One region of the Brevibacillus sp. NL20B1 genome, then DNA from elsewhere that is predicted to be linked to it. Evidence: riboswitches for the same ligand, from Rfam matches in the RefSeq annotation. Region 1 holds a riboswitch; the other holds the start of a gene.
The links. Region 1 has a riboswitch for S-adenosylmethionine ahead of KDN35_RS15275 (BMP family lipoprotein). Riboswitches for the same ligand answer to the same signal wherever they lie in the genome.
Positions count from the first base shown of each region.

Region 1 (7,632 bases):
TTTTGCGATCACTGTGTTGAAGACGCTGACTGTCTTTATTCTGGCAATCTCCGCTTCGCTTTTCGTCTAGGTCCATCCTGCAACCGGGGCGAAGTCGTTTTGGGTACCAATTGGTAAGAAGGAGTGTGTCATCGTGAACAAGCTGCTGGAAGGAAAAGTCGCACTGGTCACCGGTGCAGCAAGCGGGATCGGATATGAAATCGCCCGGACGTTTGCCCGGGAAGGAGCCAAGGTGCTGCTGCTGGACCTCAACCGGGAGGCCGTGGAAAAAGCGGCCGAGCAGCTCAGGGGCGAAGGGGGGGAAGCCCTGGGAGCAGGCTGTGACGTGACGGATGAAGGCCAGCTCAAGGCGAGCATTGAGAAGAGCGTGGAGACGTTTGGCCGGCTGGACATCCTGGTCAACAATGCGGGGATGCAGTTTGTGTCGCCGATCGAGGATTTCCCGACCGACACATTTGAGAAGCTGCTCTCCATCATGCTCACGGCGCCGTTTATCGCCATCAAGCACGCCTTTCCCGTCATGAAGCGTCAGGGACATGGGCGGATCATCAACATGGCCTCGATCAACGGACTGATCGGGTTTGCCGGGAAAGCGGCCTACAACAGCGCCAAGCACGGGGTGATCGGCCTGACCAAAGTGGCCGCTCTTGAGGGAGCCGCCCACGGCATCACTGTGAACGCGCTGTGTCCGGGGTACGTGGACACGCCGCTTGTGCAAAATCAGTTGGCCGATCTGGCAAAGACCCGCAACGTCCCGCTGGAACGCGTGATGGAAGAAGTCATATACCCGCTCGTCCCGCAGCGGCGGCTGCTGTCTGTGCAGGAAATTGCCGAATATGCCGTCTTTCTGGCAAGTGACAAGGCCAGGGGTGTGACGGGGCAGGCCGTGGTAATTGACGGCGGGTATACGGCACAGTAAGACCGCTCGCCTTCCCGTCTGCTGCCGCCGTCTCCACACCCGGGCCCCGGGTGCCAGGCAATCATTCAGGCTGTCGACATCGTCGGCAGCCTGGTTGTTTTCCCGGAGAAAAAGCCACGCACGCTACGAGTTGGTCGCCATGATGCTGAGCGGCCCCGTTTCGCTGATAATCGGCTCCAGGTCGAACACCGAGATGGGAAACATGGGGAAGCCCACGTAATACGGCGTGATCTCGTACAGTTGAAAATAGATGACGAGCGCCTTGTCGGCCACGTAGAAATCCTGGTCGGGTCTGATCGCCTTGAACGGCTCCAGGGTGGGAATATGCCGATTGGCGATCTGTGTTTTGATGTTGTCTGACAGCACCTTGACATAGTCGCTGCCCGGTTTGAACAGGTCCCGCAGGGAAAAGACTTGCCCGGTCTGCACATCTGCTGTGAGCGACATCATATAGGTCATGCCGTGGGCCATCGGAGGCGTGTAGGCGTAGTTGTTCAGGGTGACGCTGAAGATGCCTCGCTGATTGTTTTTGATTTCGTAGCTTCCCTGCATTTCCGTCGTTCCCGGCACCTGGCTTTCATGCTGCTGGTTGATCAAATCCTGCACGTACCGCGACAAGGTTTGGTTGATGTTCTGTTCGGCCTGTCGATTGGCCAAACCGGCCACCTGCGGGTAATAAATGGTTACGTTCGGGCGGCTGATCGTGTGGGTCAGCACGGTGGTCGGCAGTTGATTCATTTCCATGGCGTTCCCGTTCCCTTCTTGAGAAATGTGATCCTGCTTTAGCCTATTCGTCAGAGGGGCCAAATGGTCATGGCAAACCGCGTTTCTGATTCGGCGGAACTACGGGCGCGTTAGAACTTTTTTCACATGTTCTCCATGATCCCAATAGAACTTGGAAGATTTTTCAGGATATAATGACAAAAGAATGCTGTATTCACCATAGCAGTAAAGGAGGAAATTATGCTTCAGACCATGTTTCAGTTGGTCCGCAACACCTTGACCAACAAAGAGGGCTTCATGATTTTTATTCTCTGGAATCATCTGTGGCTGGCCGGAATCATCGCGTATCAGGAAGACGTGAACTTCTGGAAGCTGACATCACTGGGCCTGCTGATGACACTGATTGTTTCACCGTACTACTTCATCCGCAAAGGCAGTTACGTGATTCGCTACCTGGTCGCGATCGGCTTTATGTATTACTCCATCGCATTCGACCACTTTACGTCTTATCCGGAGACGGCGTTTATTTCCTTTATCGTGCTCGGCTTCCTCGCGGCCTATCTGGACTGGAAGCTGGTCGTCTTCGCCGGGATTGTCCAGATCGCGGCAACATTTGTCGGGTTTTACACCGGTTTCTACGACATGTTCGATGAAGGCCGGACAGAAGTGAATCTGATCCTGCACCTCGTGTCTGTCGCATTGATGATCGTCGGCTTGACCTACCTGTGTCTGGCCGGACAAGCCTCGCTGAACAAAGCGGAGACGGCGAGGCGGGAAGCAGAGGAAAAAGAACAGCGGCTGGCGGAGCTTTTGGGCCACATCCGCATGGTGACGGAACAGTTGGACCGCACGTCGGAGCACGTGCATGAGCACGCGGAGACGACCAAGCGGAATACGGACGAGATGATGGTTGCGTTCCGCGAAGTGGCCACGGGGATGGAGGCGCAGGCCAACTCCACGGTGAAGATCGAGGAGGAAGTCCAGTCGATCGACCACGAGATCGTGGCGGTCAACGAACAGGCCAACGCGATGAAGGCGGAGGCCGATCAGAACAACCGCCGCCTCACCGAGAGCATCGGCATGATGAACGAGCTGTCGCATCAGATGGAGCAGATCGTGCAGGCGGTCAATGTGGCCTCGTCCACCATCCGCGAGCTGAATCGGCAGGCCAACCGGGTGGAGGAGATCGTGCAGACGATCAACCAGATTGCGACCCAGACCAACCTGCTGGCGCTCAACGCGGCGATCGAATCGGCCCGGGCCGGGGAACACGGACGCGGCTTTGCCGTGGTGGCCGACGAGGTGCGAAAACTGGCCGAACAAAGCGCTACCGCTACCCAGGAGATTGCCGAAATCCTGCAGTCGCTGCACAAGGAGAGCGAAAACGCCGTGCGCCACATGAGCAACGGGGAATCGTCGGTGGCCAAGGGACAGGAGCTGGCCGTCCAGACTGTCACCTCGATCGAGACGGTTCGGGCCGGAATGGAATCGTTCCTGCAGGCCGTCGAGCACGTGCGCTCCAGCATGGACAGGGTAAAGCTGCGCTCCGGTGAAGTGGCCGCCGAGATGTCGACGATTACGGCTGTGACGGAACAATCGGTGGCCAATCTGGAAGAGCTGTTTGCCACGGCGGAAAATCAGCATCAAAAGGTGCGGGAAATCACGGAAGAACTGGGCGAACTGAACGCGCTGTCGCGCAGATTGCAGCAGTCGTTTCGAGACCAACAAACATAATGTTTTGAAATGACAAAAAAATCATTTGCAATGTGAGAACCTTTTGCTAGAATTAGAGACATTACAACTGGATAGCGGATTCACCTTACCTTATCAAGAGAGGCGGAGGGACTGGCCCGATGAAGCCCGGCAACCACTGTACCCCGGTACAGAAAGGTGCCAATTCCTGCAAAACCCTCGGGTTTTGACAGATGAGGAAGAGGTTGGCGCAACTTGGCGAACTCTTCCTCTAGGAAGAGTTTTTTTCATACCATCATCAGGTGCGCCTTCCTGGGAAAAGGGGGAATATATCGAACGTTTATGGTGTATATTTACTAAAATATTCGTGTTTTGCCTTGAAACTTTCGAAAAAAACCCGTAAATTACCGGTATTGGAGTTAAAAAACTTTTTTACTAGATAGGAGAGAACAGCATGAAAAAGTACCTGTTGGCATTGACGACGTTTGCCGTACTGTTGGCCGGATGTGCGGCGGGAGGCGGTGCACCGGAGGGACAAGCCGGCGGCCATGAAGGCGGCGAGAAGAAGCGGGTCGCGCTGATCTTGCCGGAGAAGATCGGGGTCAACCCGTTTTTCCAGCAGATGGACGAGGGTGCCAAGAAAGCGGCGCAGGAATTTGGTGTCGACGTCAAAACCATCGAGTCGACCGACCATTTCGCCATCGAGGAGAACATCCGCGCGGCCGTGGCCGAGCAATACGATTTGATCATTACGTCGTCGTTTGAATCGGAGGATGCGCTGAAAAAAGTGGCGGCGGAAAACCCGGACCGCGTGTTTGCCATCATCGATACTGTCGTGGACTTGCCCAATGTCAGCAGCGTGGTATTTCGCGAACATGAAGCCTCCTATCTGATGGGAGCAGCTGCCGGCCTGGCGACCAAGACCAACAAGGTGGGGATCGTCGCGGCGATGGACATTCCGCTTTTGAAAAAGTGGACGGTCGGCTTCCAGGAGGGACTGAAGGCGACCAATCCGAACGCAGAGGTCTTCGTCAACTACGTCGGCAGCTTTAATGACCCGGCGAAAGCCAAGGAGCTGGCCCTGCTGCAGGCAAACAAGGGAGCAGACTTTGTCTACGGAGCTGCTGCTGTCGGCGACCTTGGCGTGTTTGAAGCAGCCAAGGAAAAGGGCTTCTACACCTCCGGCCAGGACGTCGACCGCACCGGCATCGATCCGGAACACATCGTCCTGTCCCAGTTGAAAGGGACCGACACGGCCGCCTATGAAACGGTAAAGGCGTTTGTAAACGGCAGCTTGAAACCGGGCGTGCAGACGTACGGCCTGAAGGAAGACGGCGTCGGCGTCACCTACGTCACGCGCGAAAGCGAGACGCCGCTGCATCCGTTCATCGGTGAGGAGGTCATCAACAAGGTGAAAGCGATCAGGGATGAGATCGTGGCGGGTACGCGCAAGGTGCCCGATCCGCTGCAGCAGTAAACGAGACGGCGACCGACTACTGCGGTAGTCGGTTTCCTGTTGAATGGGACCAACAGGAAAAAGGAGGGAAGAGCGGGATGACGTACCGTCTGGAAATGCGCAACATGACGAAAAGATACGGCGATTTTACGGCCAACGACAACGTATCGTTCACGCTGGGGGCTGGCGAGGTCCACGCCATCGTCGGGGAGAACGGCGCCGGCAAAACCACGTTGATGCGGATGCTGTACGGCATGGAACAGCCGACGTCCGGGGAGATCGTGCTAAACGGCCGCCCGGTGGTCTTTCGCGGCCCCGACGACGCGATCCGACACGGCATCGGGATGGTGCACCAGCACTTCATGCTGTTTCCCGATTTCAGCGTAATGGAGAACATCGTCATCGGCTATGAACCGCAGCGTGCCGGCCTGTTCCGGCGCAAGGATGCGGTGGAGGCGGTGCGGGCCCTCAGTGAGCGCTACCGCATCCCGATTGACGTGACCGCCCGTGTATCGCAATGCTCGGTCGGGGAGCAGCAGCGCGTGGAAATTCTCAAGGTGCTGTACCAGGGAGCGGACATCATCGTACTGGACGAGCCGACCGCTGTCCTGACACCGCTGGAGGTAAAGGAACTGCTGCAGACGATTCGCCACCTGGCGGAGAGCGGCAAGAGCGTCATCCTGATCACGCACAAGCTCAAGGAAGTGATGGAGGTGGCCGACCGAATCACCGTGCTGCGCGGCGGCCGGGTGACCGGGACCGTTTCCCGGCAGGAGACCAGCGTGGACGAACTGGCCCGGCTGATGGTGGGCCGTGACCTGCAGCCGTTGAGTGAGCGGGTGAGCCTGGACGGCAGGCCCCTCCTGCAGGTGGAAAACCTGACCGTTTCCGACCGGCAGACGATCGTGGACAGCGTTACATTTACCGTGCACCACGGGGAAATCGTCGGAATCGCCGGGGTCTCGGGCAACGGCCAGTCGGAACTGCTGCAAGCCATCACCGGACTGCGGCCGGTCACGGCGGGCAGGGTGCTGCTGGGCGGAAAGGACGTCACCAACCGTCCTGTGGCAGCCATACGTGAAGCGGGAGTGGCCCATGTCCCGGAAGACCGCTACCTGTGGGGAACGGCCAAGCAGGAGAGCGTGGAGGAAAACGCCTTGATGGGCTACCAGCGCAAACCGGCGTTCAGCCGTCGCGGCGTCATTTTGCGGGACGCGTTTCGCCGCGTGGTGGAGCAGTGGGTGGAGCGTTTTGCCATTAAGACCGGTTCCCGGCACTTGCAGGAGCAGGCGGGCAACCTGTCCGGCGGCAATCTGCAAAAACTGATCGTCGCCCGCGAGCTGGGGCAACAGACGCCGCTGTTGGTCGCTGCCGAGCCGACGCGCGGCGTGGACATCGGGGCGATGGAACACATCCACCAGGCGCTGATCGAAAAGCGAAACAGCGGCGATGGAATCCTGCTCGTCTCGTCGGAGCTGTCGGAGATTCTGGCGCTGTCTGACAGAATTCTGGTCATGTACAAGGGACGAATCGTCGGCGAACTGAAGCGGTCGGAGGCGACGGAAGAGAAAATCAGCGTGTTGATGGCAGGAGGAAGCATCCATGGAAGCGGTCAAAAAGCTGTGTAAACCGCTGGTCCAGCCGCTGTTGGCGGTGGTGATCGGCTTGTTGACGGGAGCAGTCGTCATCAGCGCGGTAGGCGAATCGATCCTGGATACCTACCAGCAGATGTGGAAAGGAGCGTTTGGGAGCTACTACTCCTTTGCCTCCACATTGGCCCGGTCCACCCCGATCATGCTGATCGGGCTGGGGCTGTCGCTGGCGTTTCGCGCCGGGGTGTTTAATCTGGGCGCCGAGGGGCAGATGGTGCTGGGGGCGATCTGCGCGACGCTGGTCGGACTGTACCTGCCCGGTCCCGGACTGGTGAAAATGCTGGCCGCGCTGGCGGCCGGTGTGGCCGCAGGCGGTCTCTGGTCGCTTTTGGCCGGGTACATGGAGGCGAAGTTTCGCGTCCAACTGCTCATCACCACTCTGCTGCTCAACTACATCGCCGTCCTGTTTGCCGGGTATTTGGTGAGTGAACCGTTTCAGGACAAGACAGGCTCGGCAGCGCTGGCTCAGACGTCCATGCTGGAAAAGAGCGTCTGGCTGCCCAAGCTGTTTGCCGGCATGAGCGTACACGCCGGCTTTCTGATGGCGTTGGCTGCTGCTCTGGCGTTGTTCTGGATCGTCCGGTTCACCCCGTTTGGCTACGAGGTGAAGATGCTCGGACACAATCCGTTGTTTGCCCAATACGGCGGGATTGACAAGGATCGGGTGATGCTTGTGGCGATGTTTGCCAGCGGAGGATTGGCCGGGCTGGCCGGCACCGTGGAAGTGCTGGGGGCGCATTACCGGTACGTCGACGGCGCGTTGACCGTCCCCGGGTATGCCTGGACGGGCCTGATGGCCACGCTGCTGGCCAATTCCCACCCGATCGGCGTCGTGTTTACCTCGATACTGCTGGCCGCCCTGCAGACGGGTGCGATGGGCGTGGAGCGCAACACCGAGGTACCGCTGGAGTTGGCCAGCGTCATCCAGGCCGTGCTGATTCTGTTTATCTCCGCCAAAATCAGTCATGACTGGTGGAAAAACCGCAAGAGCAAGAGGAGGGAGTCGCATGGAGTTGTTTGATGGAGCACTTGTCAGTTCCACCATCCGGATGGTGACTCCGATCCTCCTGGCGGCACTGGGCGGCGCGCTGTGCGCCCGGGTGGGCATCTTCAACGTCGGGCTGGAGGGGCTGGTGCTGGTCGGAGCGTTTTCCGCCATCGTCGGCAATCACTTTACCGGCAGCCTGCCG
Region 1 covers NZ_JAGTPT010000023.1:61,852-69,483, forward strand. Annotated here, with positions in the region: gene KDN35_RS15255 (GntP family permease) at 1-70, shown strand, start outside; gene KDN35_RS15260 (3-hydroxybutyrate dehydrogenase) at 134-919, shown strand; gene KDN35_RS15265 (DUF3298 and DUF4163 domain-containing protein) at 1,043-1,663, opposite strand; gene KDN35_RS15270 (methyl-accepting chemotaxis protein) at 1,895-3,376, shown strand; SAM riboswitch class I at 3,464-3,574, shown strand; gene KDN35_RS15275 (BMP family lipoprotein) at 3,789-4,811, shown strand; gene KDN35_RS15280 (ABC transporter ATP-binding protein) at 4,889-6,418, shown strand; gene KDN35_RS15285 (ABC transporter permease) at 6,393-7,463, shown strand; gene KDN35_RS15290 (ABC transporter permease) at 7,450-7,632, shown strand, end outside.

Region 2 (7,632 bases), on a different contig from region 1:
GCACGGCTTCAAGCCCGTGTTCAAGATGGTGGATACCTGCGCGGCCGAGTTTGAAGCGCAGACCCCGTACTACTACTCCACCTACGAGCAGGAAGACGAGCGGGTGGAGACGGGCAAAAAGCGCGTCGTCGTGCTTGGCTCCGGCCCGATCCGCATCGGCCAGGGCATCGAGTTCGACTACGCCACCGTTCACGCGGTCTGGGCGCTGAAAGAGGCGGGGTATGAAGCAATCATTATCAACAACAACCCGGAGACCGTCTCCACTGATTTCAACACCTCTGATCGCCTGTACTTCGAGCCGCTCTACATCGAAGACGTGATGAACATCATCGACGCGGAACAGCCCGAGGGCGTGATCGTTCAGTTTGGCGGACAGACGGCGATCAACCTGGCGGACAAACTGGCCGCCCGCGGCGTGCGCATCCTCGGCACCAGCCTGGAGAACATCGACGCAGCGGAAAATCGCGAAAAGTTTGAAGCGCTGCTCAGAAGCCTTGACATCGCCCAACCGCCGGGCAAAACCGTCACCTCTGTGGAAGAAGCGGTGGTGGCGGCTGAAAGCCTCGGCTTCCCGGTACTGGTTCGTCCATCCTACGTCCTGGGCGGCCGCGCGATGGAAATCGTCTACAACAAGACGGAACTTTTGGAGTACATGGAACACGCAGTGAAGGTCAATCCGGAGCATCCGGTGCTGGTCGACCGCTACATGGTCGGCACGGAGGCGGAGGTGGACGCCATCTGCGACGGCGAAAACGTGCTGATTCCGGGCATTATGGAACACATTGAGCGCGCAGGGGTGCACTCCGGCGACTCGATCGCGGTGTATCCGCCGCAGTCGCTCTCGCCTGAAATCAAAGCAGAACTGGTAGACATGACGACGAAACTGGCCCGCGCCCTGCAGATCAAAGGGCTGATCAACATTCAGTTTGTCATCTGCGACAACCGTCCGTACGTGATCGAGGTAAACCCGCGTTCGTCCCGGACCGTGCCGTTCCTGTCCAAAGTGACGGGCATCCCGATGGCGAACATCGCGACCAAGGCGATCCTCGGCCACTCCATCGTCGAGCAGGGCTTTACGCCCGGCTGCCATCCGGAAGACGAGATGGTTTCCGTGAAAGTGCCGGTCTTCTCCTTCGCCAAATTGCGCCGCGTCGACATCACGCTGGGTCCGGAAATGAAGTCGACCGGCGAAGTGATGGGCCGCGAGCGGACGCTGGCCAAAGCGCTGTACAAAGGGCTCCTGGCCGCCGGCATGAACATCCCGACACATGGTTCGCTGCTTGTCACCGTCGCCGACAAGGACAAGGGAGAAGCGCTGGAGATCGTGAAACGCTTCCACCGCCTGGGCTTTAAACTGCTGGCCACCTCTGGAACGGCGGATTACCTGGAGAAAGCGGGATTGACCGTCACCCGCGTAAACAAGCTGTCCGAGGGCACGCCCAACCTGCTGGACATGATCCATCAAGGGGAAGCGAATATTGTGTTAAACACCCTGACCAAAGGCAAGACACCGCAGCGGGACGGTTTCCGCATCCGCCGCGAAGCCGTGGAAAACGGTGCCGTCTGCCTGACGTCCCTGGACACAGCAAAAGCGCTCCTGCACGTCCTGGAGACGATCACGTTCTCTACGGAAGCGATGCCGGCGCAGCGCACGGGAGCCAAGCTCGCCGTGCCGGTATAACAGTCAGAGCGTCACCTACGCAGGGAAGCAAATTCGAGGCGGTGTCGCCACTAGGAAGGGAGAGAGCGGTGTGCCGCTGCAACCAACCGATATACGCGAGCGCATGATCGTTGCGCTCGACTTTTCCACGAAAAAGGACGTCACACAATGTCTGGCCCGGCTGGACGGGCTGATTCGATACGTCAAGGTGGGTATGGAACTGTACTATGCAGAAGGCCCGGCGATCGTCCACTACCTGAAGGAGCAGGGACTAAAGGTGTTTCTCGACCTGAAGGTGCACGACATTCCCAACACGGCCAAAGGGGCGATGAAAAGCCTGGCCCGTCACGGCGTCGACATGGTCAACGTGCACGCTGCGGGAGGCGTGGCGATGATGGAGGCGGCCCGGGAAGGACTGGAGCAGGGGACCGCGGCCGGTGCTCCCCGTCCTCTGCTGATCGGCGTTACGATGCTCACCTCGACCGGACAGCAGACGATGAACGAGGAGCTGGCGATTCCCGGCACGGTGGAAGATGTCGTCGTCCATTACGCGAAGTTGGCCAAACAGGCGGGGCTGGACGGAGTCGTCGCCTCTCCATTGGAAGTACCGATGATCAAGCAGGCGGCCGGTATTGATTTCCTCACCGTCACCCCGGGGATTCGGCCTCTCTGGGCGGAGAAGGGAGACCAGACCCGGATCACGACCCCGGAACAGGCGTTTCAGTTGGGGAGCGACTACATCGTAATCGGCCGGGCGGTTACGGCTTCGCCCGATCCTGCCGCCGCCTGGGAGCGGATCGTTAACGCCGTTCAGGCGGCATGCCTCTAAACGTACGCGAAGGGAAGAGGATAGGATGAATACCACGACAGCCAAAGAAATAGCGGGACACCTGCTGGAGATCGGCGCCGTTCACCTGCGCCCGGACCAGCCGTATACCTGGACATCCGGCATCAAGTCGCCGATCTACTGCGACAACCGGCTCACGATGTCTCATCCGCCGGTCCGCCGCCGGATTGCCCAGGCGTTTGCCGAGGTGATCCGCGAACATTTTCCGCAGGTGGAAGTGATCGCCGGCACGGCGACGGCAGGCATCCCGCACGCTGCCTGGGTGGCAGAACTGCTGGACCTGCCGATGATCTACGTGCGCGACAAGGCAAAGGGGCACGGGCGGCAGAATCAACTGGAAGGCGCGCTGGCCGCAGGTCAGAAAGTGGTGGTCATCGAGGATCTGATCTCCACCGGCGGCAGCTCGCTCAAAGCGGCAAAGGCCGTCCAGGCGGAGGGAGGCGACGTGCTCGGCGTGGCAGCGATCTTCAGCTACCAGTTTCCAGAAGCGGAAGCCCTCTTTAGGGAGGAAGGCGTCCCGGTCGCGACGCTTTCCCACTACACCGCGCTGCTCGAGACGGCACGCGAGCGCGGCGTCATCACGGCAGAGCAGGAAAGCCTGTTGGCCGACTGGCGCAAAGCCCCTCGCAGCTTTTATGCGTAACCGGTCATGTCGCATGTCCAAACGGATTGGATAGAAAAATTTTGTACCTCAATCGACTGTACTTTACCAACGCCCTGTTTCGGGGCGTTTTTTGTTTTGTTCGTTACCAAAATGTAATTGATTTTCATGTTTTTTACATTATAATACTTCATAACCGGTGGGTAAAAATCGTGGATGCTCTTTTACATTTGAACGTAATGGAGGGATCATGAACAGACCATTACTGTACATAACCTTGTTTGCGTTTCTGCTTCTCACAGCAGGATGCTCGGATGAGAAACCCAAAAACGAACGCAAAGGTTTGACAGGATACGTCATCGAGACAAACTATGAGAAAAAAGCACTGCTGGTTGCTGAAAGTGACAAAACAGCAAGAGATGGCGACTATGACGCCGAATGGTATTTCGTAAACGACGATGCCATTCTGCTTGATCGCAAGAATAACAAGGTTTTGCTTACAGACATAGAGGTCGGAGCGGAAGTAGAAACATGGGCGGCTTCCCCTTCATTGGAATCGTATCCTGCGAAAACGGATTTGAGCAAACTTGTCGTTGCAGATGATGTACAACATCCACATTATCCCATGCTGCAAAAGAAAGCCATTCAAATGGCGCTAAACTTTGTAAAGAGTCTTTCTGACAAAGCTGATATATTCATTGTACAGGATGCAGTGAGCACCGAATCAGAATGGATCGTTCGCGTTTTTACTTTCAATGCAGGACAGAAGCACGAGATAAGTGTTCATGCAGAAACGGGTGAAGTAAAGCGAATCAAATAACCCGGTATTGGCGAAAGCGCCTTTTCCGTTGGTTCGACAGGTGCCAGTGCCTTGCTGGTCAAGAAAAAGGATGGCCGATCTGACGACGCCATCCTTTTTCGTATGTATGTCAACTTGCAGCGGCTTACGACGGGCGAAATGCCGGTCTGCCAGATTTTTGTTGACGAACAACCTGTGATTCTTTACAATGATACCCAAGAGTTAAACACTGTTCTTATCCAGAGCGGCGGAGGGACTGGCCCAATGAAGCCCGGCAACCGTCACGCGGTGCGTGACCAGGTGCCAATTCCTGCAAGACAGATGTCTTGACAGATAAGAAGCGGGTTTGATTGATATGGACGCAGACCTTCTTCTTGTCGGAGAAGGTTTTTTTATTTTTCTGTTTCAAAATTTCATAGGACTTCTTCTTATCCAGAGAGGTGGAGGGACTGGCCCGATGAAGCCCGGCAACCGTCACGCGGTGCGTGACCAGGTGCCAATTCCTGCAAGACACGCGTGTCTTGAGAGATGAGAAGAAGGCTCGAGCACAATGCACACCAGCCTTCTTCGAATCCGAAGAAGGCTTTTTCATGTTGTACAAACAAAAAACGGGGTGGAAAAACATGAGTGTGGTAAAAGTAGGCTTATTGGGATTGGGAACGGTAGGCGGCGGGGTGGTCAAGACAATCCGTTCGAAGCAGGAGAAGCTGTCGGCCCGGTTGGGCAAGCGCATCGAAATCGTCAAGGCGCTGGTGCGCGACTCGCGGAAGCAGCGGGCCGTGCAGGTGGAGCCATCGCTGTTGACGACACGGTTTGCCGACGTTATGGAAAGCGACGTAGACATCGTCGTGGAAGTGATGGGCGGCGTGGAACCGACCTACGACTACGTACGGTCGCTGATCGAGAAGGGCTGTCATGTGGTGACGGCCAACAAGGAGCTGCTGGCCAAACGCGGCGCGGAGCTGGTGGAACTGGCCAACCGGCACGGCGTCCATCTCGCCTATGAAGCCAGCGTCGCGGGGGGAATTCCCATCCTTGGGGTGCTCCGTCAATTCCTCAGAACCAACGATATTACAAAGGTGTGCGGCATCCTCAACGGGACGACCAACTTTATCCTGTCGCAGATGGAGGAGGCCCAGCTTCCCTACGACGATGTGTTGAAGCGGGCACAGGAACTGGGGTATGCGGAGGCAGACCCGAGCTCCGACGTGGAAGGCTGGGACGCCTTGTACAAGCTGTACATTCTGGCACAGCTCGTGTTCGGGGAGTCGCTGCCCCTGTCAGCCATTGAGCGGCAGGGGATTGTTGAAGTCTCGCAGAGCCACATCCGGCTGGCGAAGGAACTGGGGTATCGGATCAAACTGCTGGCGCAAGCCCACCAGGGAAACGGCGGCCTGCACCTGTCCGTGCGGCCGACGCTGGTGCCGCTGGAGCATCCGCTGGCGCGCATCCAGGATGCGTACAATGCCGTACAGGTGGAAGGCAGTCTCGTCGGCGACCTTTTGTTCACCGGCAAAGGGGCGGGCGAATTGCCGACTGCCAGCGCGGTTGTGGAAGATCTGGCCTACTTGCTGACCCAACCGTTTGCGCCTCATCCCGCTTGGCGTGAACGGCCGGAGGCGGTCCCGTCCAGCCGCCTCTCATCCGGCCTCGACTTCTGCTGTCTGGCAGGGACAGCGGCTGGCGTGACGCCGGAGCAGGTACTGCTGTTTCTCGAACGGGCGGGTGTCTCCGTCCGCAGGATGACCGTCCAGTACGATTCGGGCAGCGTCCTGCGTGTGGGCCTGCTCGCTGCCGGACTGCAGGAGGAGCACGTTGGGCTTTTGGAACGGGATTTCGGCCTCGAAACGCGGCTTTATCCCGTGCTGGAGGCGGCCGATGATCAAGATGCTGACGGCGGGAGTGCGGGGCTGTAAACTAGCATCCAACTCCCCATCGCATTCGCCGGGATTTTTTGGCATGATAAAAGCGGAGCACTTCTTCTTCAAGGGGATGAGGACAAGTCATGCTGGGTTCGCAAACCATCTTGCCGGCCATTCGCCAAATGAAAGAATTTGAACGCGTCCTGGAAAGCCGGTACGAGACGATCATTTTGCTGGAGAGCCATATCTGCCAACTGAAAAGCATCGCCGACCTGGCACGCCGGCACGGAAAAAAGCTGTGGCTGCATGCCGATCTGGTGCAGGGATTGAAAAACGACGAGCACGGCGCACTGTTTCTTTGTCAGGAGATCAAGCCGGCCGGCGTCATTTCCACCCGTTCGCAGGTGATCACGACCGCCAAAAAGAAGGGCTTGGTCACGGTGCAGCGCCTGTTTCTGCTGGACTCCGGCGCGCTGGAGACGAGCTACAAAATCCTTGAGCAGACAAAACCCGATTTCGTCGAAGTCCTTCCGGGGGTCATGCCGCACATTATTACGGAAATTCGCGAACAGATTCAAATTCCGATCATCGTAGGCGGGTTTATCCGCACCCGGGAGGAGATCGAGAGCGCTCTGGCGGCAGGAGCCATCGCCGTCACCACCTCCGATCGAAACTTGTGGAAACAGCTGTAAAAAATGATTGACAACGCTTTCACGACCGCATAAGATTGATTACAGAAGTTCATATGTCGGATGAGATCAGGAGATCCACCTATATATTCCCTGTGTTTAAGTTCCTGTGGACTTAAACCGTGGATAAATAGGTGGATTTTCTGTTTTCTTCCAGTGGAGGTGAACAGCAAAAGAGGGAAAACCAGTCCAGACTCGTCATAAATATTAAAAAAAGAGAATGGAGGAACAAGATGTCGGCGTATTGGGCGGAACTGATCGGGACCATGATGCTGGTGATTCTCGGGGACGGCGTCGTGGCGGGAGTCGTGCTGAACAAGTCAAAGGCAAAAGACAGCGGGTGGATCGTGATTACCTTGGGCTGGGGGTTTGCTGTCGCCTTTGCCGTATACGCGGTCGGGGCCATCAGCGGCGGCCATTTTAATCCGGCCATTACCATTGCGTTTGCGTCAATTGGCTCGTTTGCCTGGGAGCTCGTGCCCGGGTACATTTTGGCCCAGATGGCCGGGGCGTTTTTGGGAGCAATCTTTGTCTACCTGTACTACCTGCCGCACTGGAGAGAAACTGCTGACCCGGCGGCCAAGCTGGCAGTATTCTGCACAGCTCCGGCGATTCGACACACATTTGCGAATATTCTCAGCGAAGGGCTGGGCACGTTTTTCCTCGTGTTTGGCCTGCTGGCTATCGGCAGCAACACGTTTACCGAAGGGCTCAATCCGCTGATCGTCGGATTTTTTATCGTCGCCATCGGCATGTCGCTCGGCGGGACCACCGGCTACGCGATCAATCCGGCGCGCGATCTGGGGCCTCGTCTCGCCCACTTTGTTCTGCCGATCCCGGGCAAAGGCACATCTGACTGGGGCTACGCCTGGATTCCGGTCGTGGGGCCGATCGTTGGCGGGACGGCGGGAGCGCTCGTCTTCAAGGCCTTGTTCGGATAGCGGTCGGCCCAAGCTGATTGAGGCAGAGATGATCGGGAAACGATAAAGGAGGATATGTGACGGATGGAAAAGATGTATGTTTTGGCCATTGACCAGGGCACGACCAGTTCCCGTGCCATTTTGTTCAACCGGGAAGGACACATGGTGGGAGTAGCCCAGAGGGAGTTTACGCAGATTTTTCCCCGGCCGGGCTGGGTGGAGCACGATGCCATGGAGATCTGGTCGTCCGTCGT
Region 2 covers NZ_JAGTPT010000001.1:155,082-162,713, forward strand. Annotated here, with positions in the region: gene carB (carbamoyl-phosphate synthase large subunit) at 1-1,681, shown strand, start outside; gene pyrF (orotidine-5'-phosphate decarboxylase) at 1,752-2,489, shown strand; gene pyrE (orotate phosphoribosyltransferase) at 2,515-3,150, shown strand; gene KDN35_RS00825 (DUF3221 domain-containing protein) at 3,359-3,928, shown strand; SAM riboswitch class I at 4,140-4,247, shown strand; SAM riboswitch class I at 4,333-4,442, shown strand; gene KDN35_RS00830 (homoserine dehydrogenase) at 4,498-5,823, shown strand; gene KDN35_RS00835 (glycerol-3-phosphate responsive antiterminator) at 5,913-6,461, shown strand; gene KDN35_RS00840 (MIP/aquaporin family protein) at 6,692-7,399, shown strand; gene glpK (glycerol kinase GlpK) at 7,463-7,632, shown strand, end outside.
Region 2: another riboswitch for S-adenosylmethionine. It lies ahead of KDN35_RS00830 (homoserine dehydrogenase); the one in region 1 lies ahead of KDN35_RS15275 (BMP family lipoprotein).